One region of the Pseudomonas sp. GW823-FHT01D03 genome, then DNA from elsewhere that is predicted to be linked to it. Evidence: predicted binding sites of a transcription regulator. Region 1 holds the regulator's gene; the other holds the start of a gene.
The links. The regulator sigma-54, encoded in region 1, starts transcription at its own class of promoters, with help from an activator protein. The targets are predictions, from matches to a motif close to ANTGGCATNNANNTTGCTNT.

Region 1 (3,419 bases):
GGGTTCGATGAAGGTGACCGGCAATACCGTGACCATCACCCGTACCCCGACCGGTGACATCGACGTGGTGACTTCGGTCGGCAACCTTGCCTACTTCGAGCAGCTGCAAACCCAGGGCGACACCAAGCCTGTTCAGGGCTGGGGCGTGACGATTCAGTACCATGCCGCGCAAAACCGCGTCGTGCTGATCGACAAGGCCAAGGTTGTCGACAAGGACAACAACACCACTCAGGGCGAGAAAATCGTCTATGACACGGTGAAGAAGCTGGCCAGTGCCGGTCGCGCTACCGGTAGCAAAGTCACCGAAGCGCGTCCGCGTATCGACATGGTGATCCAGCCGAAGAAGAAAACCGACGAGAAAACCCAGTAATGGCAACTCTGAAAGCTCAACACCTGGCCAAGGCCTATAAAAGCCGCCAGGTTGTGCGCGACGTCAGCCTGTCGATCGACAGCGGCCAGATCGTTGGCCTGCTCGGCCCGAACGGCGCGGGCAAGACCACCTGCTTCTACATGATCGTCGGCCTGGTGCAGGCCGATCAGGGTCGCGTGCTGATCGATGATCTGGACGTCAGCCATCAGCCGATGCACGGCCGTGCCAAGGCCGGTATCGGCTATCTGCCGCAGGAAGCGTCGATTTTCCGCAAACTGTCGGTGGCCGATAACATCATGGCCATCCTCGAAACCCGCGCGGAACTCGACAAGGCCGGTCGTCGCAAGGAACTGGAAAGCCTGTTGCAGGAGTTCCACATCAGCCACATCCGCGACAACCTCGGCATGAGCCTGTCCGGTGGTGAACGCCGCCGGGTGGAAATCGCCCGCGCCCTGGCGACCGCACCGAAATTCATCCTGCTCGACGAACCGTTCGCCGGTGTCGACCCGATCTCGGTCGGCGACATCAAGCAGATCATCCACCACCTCAAGGCCAAGGGCATCGGTGTCCTGATCACCGACCACAACGTGCGTGAGACCCTGGATATCTGCGAGACCGCCTACATCGTCAACGACGGTCAACTGATCGCGGAAGGCGATGCGGCGACCATCCTCGCCAACGATCTGGTGAAGGAAGTGTACCTGGGCCACGAGTTCCGCCTCTAAGCGAATAGTGCCCGGTGAGCCGCCCGGGCGCTGTATCGATTCAAGCAGGATTTAAAACGCTTTTATTGTTACAGCGCTCTAGGCAAACACGACAGTTTCAGGCATATAATTTGCTTAAGTTTGGCGCTCCGGCGCCCTGTAGTGGATGGCGCATGCGCGCCGGCGAATAAGGTGTTAAGCCCCTGCCATGAAACCATCGCTAGTCTTGAGAATGGGCCAGCAGCTGACGATGACACCGCAGCTGCAACAGGCCATCCGCCTGCTCCAATTGTCGACCCTGGACCTGCAACAGGAAATCCAGGAGGCCCTGGAATCCAATCCGATGCTCGAACGCCAGGAAGAAGGCGACGACTTCGACAATACCGATCCTTTGGCCGACAACGCCGAACAAAAACCCAACACCGACATTCAGGAACCGTCCTATCAGGAAGCCGCCCCGACGGTGGACAACCTGGAAGATGGCGAATGGAACGAGCGCATTCCTAACGAACTGCCCGTTGATACCGCCTGGGAAGATGTCTACCAGACCAGCGCCAGCAGCCTGCCCAGCAGCGATGACGACGAGTGGGACTTCACCACCCGCACCTCCGCCGGGGAAAGCCTGCAAAGCCATCTGCTGTGGCAATTGAATCTGGCGCCGATGTCCGACACCGACCGCCTGATCGCCGTGACCCTGATCGATTGCATCAACAATCAGGGCTACCTCGACGAAACCCTCGAAGAAATTCTCGACGCCTTTGATCCGGAGCTCGACATCGAGCTGGACGAGATCGAAGCCGTTCTGCATCGCATCCAGCAGTTTGAACCCGCCGGCATCGGCGCGCGCAACCTTGGCGAATGCCTGCTGCTGCAACTGCGTCAGCTCCCGGCCAAGACCCCGTGGCTCAACGAAGCCAAACGGCTGGTCAGCGATTACATTGATCTGCTGGGGAGTCGCGACTACAGCCAGCTGATGCGGCGCATGAAGCTCAAGGAAGATGAACTGCGCCAAGTCATCGAACTGGTGCAGAGCCTCAATCCGCGCCCGGGCTCGCAGATCGAATCGACCGAAGCCGAGTACGTGGTGCCCGACGTTATTGTGCGCAAGGACAACGAGCGCTGGCTGGTTGAGCTGAACCAAGAGTCGGTGCCCCGTCTGCGGGTCAACGCGCAGTACGCCGGTTTCGTCCGTCGCGCCGACACCAGTGCCGACAACACCTTCATGCGCAATCAGCTCCAAGAGGCGCGCTGGTTCATCAAAAGCCTGCAAAGCCGCAACGAAACCCTGATGAAAGTGGCCACCCAGATTGTCGAGCATCAGCGCGGCTTCCTGGAATACGGCGATGAAGCCATGAAGCCGTTGGTCCTGCATGACATCGCCGAGGCGGTCGGCATGCACGAATCGACGATTTCCCGGGTCACCACGCAGAAATTCATGCATACCCCGCGCGGTATTTATGAACTGAAATACTTTTTCTCCAGCCACGTCAGCACCTCCGAAGGCGGCGAATGCTCGTCCACGGCGATCCGCGCGATCATCAAAAAACTGGTTGCGGCGGAAAATCAGAAAAAGCCGTTGAGTGACAGCAAGATCGCTGGTTTACTGGAGGCACAAGGCATTCAGGTGGCTCGCCGCACCGTCGCCAAGTACCGCGAATCCCTCGGGATCGCGCCTTCGAGCGAACGCAAGCGGTTGATGTAAGCCACGTTACAGCGTTCCAGTGGCAGGCTCTTCAGCCTGCCGCTTTATGCACTGGCAACGAAGGAGAAGCTGTATGCAAGTCAACATCAGTGGACACCAACTGGAAGTGACCGAACCTCTGCGCACCTACATCAACGAGAAACTCGAACGATTGGAGCGCCATTTCGACAAGATCACCAACGTGCAGGTCACGATGTGTGTCGAAAAGCTCAAGCAGAAAATCGAAGCCACCTTGCATATACCCGGCAGCGAAGTGGTCGCCAACGCAGAAGATACCGACATGTACGCTGCGATCGACTCACTGACCGACAAGCTGGATCGCCAACTCAAAAAGCATAAGGAAAAGACCCAGAGCCTCCTTCAGGGCGCAACCGGTCGTTAACACCCCCAACCCATGATCCGACTTGAAAGTATCCTGACCCCCGGCCGTTCCCTGGTGAACGTGCCGGGCGGCAGTAAAAAGAAAGCCCTCGAACAGATTGCCAACCTCATCCATAAAGAAGTGCCGGATCTGGCCATGCAGGATGTTTTCGAGAGCCTGGTAGCCCGTGAGAAACTCGGTTCCACCGGTTTCGGCAACGGTATCGCCATTCCCCACTGTCGTCTCAAAGGCTGCGTATCGCCTATCAGCGCGCTCATGCAC
Region 2 (3,419 bases), on a different contig from region 1:
TACGCCGCCTTCGCGAGCAAGCCCGCTCCCACAGGGGGGGGGGCGTAGCTTCATAAATCGGGGGCAATAAAAAAGGCCTCCCGAAGGAGGCCTCTTTTTGTCACGCCGCGTAGCGCGGCGCTACCGGATCAGCAGCTGTAGTACAGCTCATATTCCAGTGGGTGTACGAAGGTGCGCACCTTGATTTCTTCTTCGGATTTCAGCGCGATGTAAGCGTCGATGAAATCGTCGGAGAACACGCCGCCCTTGGTCAGGAACGCACGGCCCTTGTCCAGCTCTTCCAGGGCTTCTTTCAGGCTGCCGCAAACTTGTGGAATCTCTTTCGCCTCTTCAGGCGGCAGGTCGTACAGGTTTTTGTCAGCGGCATCGCCTGGGTGGATCTTGTTCTGGATACCGTCCAGGCCGGCCATCAGCAGAGCTGCGAAAGCCAGGTACGGGTTGGCAGCCGGATCCGGGAAGCGTGCTTCGATACGACGGCCGCGTGGGCTGTTGACGTAAGGAATACGGATCGAGGCGGAACGGTTGCGCGCCGAGTAGGCCAGCATTACCGGAGCTTCGAAACCTGGCACCAGACGCTTGTAGGAGTTGGTGGCCGGGTTGGTGAAGCCGTTCAGGGCCTTACCGTGCTTGATGATACCGCCGATGAAGTACAGGGCGGTTTCGGACAGGCCGGCATAACCTTCACCAGCGAAGGTGTTCTTGCCGTCTTTGGCGATGGACATGTGCACGTGCATGCCCGAGCCGTTGTCGCCGTACAGTGGCTTCGGCATGAAGGTCGCGGTGCGGCCGTAAGCGTCGGCAACGTTGTGGACAACGTATTTCAGAGTCTGAACTTCGTCAGCTTTCTTCACCAGGGTGTTGAACTTGACACCGATTTCGTTCTGACCGGCAGTCGCCACTTCGTGGTGGTGAACTTCAACGGTCTGACCCATTTCTTCCAGTGCGTTGCACATGGCAGTACGGATTTCGTGGTCGTGGTCGAACGGCGGAACCGGGAAGTAGCCACCTTTGACGCCTGGACGGTGACCTTTGTTGCCGCCTTCGATGTCCTGGTCGGACATCCACGAACCTTGTTCGGAGTAGATCTTGAACATCGAGCCGGAGATGTCCGACTTGAACTTCACTTCGTCGAAGATGAAGAATTCTGGTTCTGGACCGGCGAAGACGGTGTCACCGATACCGGTAGTCTTCAGGTATTCCTCGGCACGGTGAGCGATGGCGCGCGGGTCGCGATCGTAACCTTGCATGGTCGAAGGTTCGATGATGTCGCAAACCAGGATCAGGGTCGCGTCTTCGGTGAACGGGTCGAGAACGGCAGTATCGTCGTCCGGCAGCAGGATCATGTCGGAGGCTTCGATGCCTTTCCAGCCAGCGATGGAGGAACCGTCGAACATCTTGCCGACTTCGAAGAAGTCGTCTTCCAGCGCATCGCGAGCCGGCATGGTCACGTGGTGCTGAGTGCCTTTGGTGTCCGTGAAGCGCAGATCAATCCACTTGACGTCATGATCTTTGATGAGTTGAACCGACTTCGACATAGTGTCCTCCGGGTGGCTTAGGGCTTGGTAGTGGATGCCCTTAATAGGGGTGATGCCGGCGCAGATACTCTGCCAAGGCAACCTGCCTCACAAGGGAGCAAATTGCATGCCAGTGCCCCAGCATGGGTTTTTTGCCCCAAATTCACGCTTGCAGCACTGCAAAGCGCCATAAAGGCGAAAATCTCGCCCCTTAATGTAGCGCTTCAAATCAGAAATGACCCGTTTTGGTGCATGTGAAACCTTCTGCATATTAACTGGTTAAACCTTGAGCAATTTCCGCTATAATCCGCGCCCCCCTTTTTCGGCTGGCCCTGCGCGCGCTGTTTTCATGAAACTAATCGTAAAAGTCTTCCCCGAGATCACCATCAAGAGCCGCCCTGTCCGGATGCGTTTCATCCGCCAGCTGGCCAAGAACATCCGCGCCGTGCTCCGCGATCTGGACCCGGCCGTGGTGGTGAACGGTGTGTGGGACAATCTCGAGCTGGAAACCCGCGTTACCGACCCCAAAGCCTTGAAAGAGATGGGGGAGCGCCTGACCTGCACCCCGGGTGTCGCGCACTTTCTGCAGATCGACGAGTACCCGCTGGGCGACTTCGACGACATCACCGAGAAGTGCAAACAGCACTACGGCGATGTGCTGGCCGGGAAGATTTTCTCGGTGCGCTGCAAGCGTGCCGGCAAGCATCCGTTCAGCTCTATGGACGTTGAAAAATACGTCGGCAGCAAGCTGCGTCGTGAGTGCGGTGCGGCCGGAATCGACCTCAAAGACCCGGAAATCGAAGTTCGCATCGAAGTTCGCGACCAACGGTTGTTTGTCATCCACAGCCAGCACACCGGCATCGGCGGTTACCCGCTCGGCGCCCTGGAACAGACGCTGGTATTGATGTCCGGCGGCTTTGACTCGACGGTTGCCGCGTACCAGATCATGCGTCGCGGCCTGATGGCGCATTTCTGCTTCTTCAATCTGGGCGGGCGTGCCCACGAATTGGGCGTGATGGAAGTCGCGCATTTCATCTGGAAGAAGTACGGCAGCTCGCAACGCGTGCTATTTGTCAGTGTTCCGTTCGAAGAAGTGTTGGGCGAAATTCTCGGCAAAGTCGATAACAGTCATATGGGCGTCGTATTGAAGCGTATGATGTTGCGCGCATCGTCGGCCATCGCCGACCGGCTGCACATCGATGCGCTGGTCACCGGCGAAGCGATCTCCCAGGTATCGAGCCAGACGCTGCCGAACCTGTCGGTGATCGACTGCGTGACCGACAAACTGGTCCTGCGTCCACTGATCGTTGCGCACAAGCAGGACATCATCGACACGGCCAACGAGATCGGCACCGCCGATTTCGCCCGGCACATGCCGGAGTACTGCGGGGTCATCTCGGTCAATCCGAAGACTGCCGCCAAGCGCCACCGTGTTGAGCACGAAGAGAAAGAATTCGACATGGCGGTTCTCGAGCGTGCGCTCGAAAACGCCAAGCTGGTGCCGATCGACCGAGTGATCGACGAATTGGGCCAGGATTTGCAGATCGAAGAAGTCGGCGAAGCGCTGGCCGGTCAGATCGTCATCGACATCCGTCACCCGGATGCGGCCGAGGATGACCCGCTGGAACTTGCCGGCATAGAAGTACAGACGATGCCGTTCTACGCAGTGAACGCTCGTTTCAAGGAGCTGGATCCGACTCGCCAGTACCTGCTGTATTGCGACAAAGGCGTGATGAGTCGCCTGCATGCTCACCATTTGCTCAGTGAGGGGCATGCCAATGTGCGCGTTTATCGACCGAGCTAAGTGCCCGGGGCTGTTTGCCTGTGGCCTGCGTCACCGGCCCCCCGACACCGCCGTCAAGCTGTAACGGCCATGCCGGACACTACTGTTAATCGCTGCCAAGA

Region 2: glnA (glutamate--ammonia ligase) is a predicted target of sigma-54. The motif match lies at 1,630-1,649, and genes of this name have one in related genera.

The regions. Positions count from the first base shown of each region.
Region 1 covers NZ_JBXAKK010000001.1:1,050,541-1,053,959, reverse strand. Annotated here, with positions in the region: gene lptA (lipopolysaccharide transport periplasmic protein LptA) at 1-370, shown strand, start outside; gene lptB (LPS export ABC transporter ATP-binding protein) at 370-1,095, shown strand; gene AC1RBR_RS04520 (RNA polymerase factor sigma-54) at 1,283-2,776, shown strand; gene hpf (ribosome hibernation-promoting factor, HPF/YfiA family) at 2,850-3,158, shown strand; gene ptsN (PTS IIA-like nitrogen regulatory protein PtsN) at 3,171-3,419, shown strand, end outside.
Region 2 covers NZ_JBXAKK010000002.1:148,916-152,334, forward strand. Annotated here, with positions in the region: gene glnA (glutamate--ammonia ligase) at 129-1,535, opposite strand; gene thiI (tRNA uracil 4-sulfurtransferase ThiI) at 1,864-3,318, shown strand.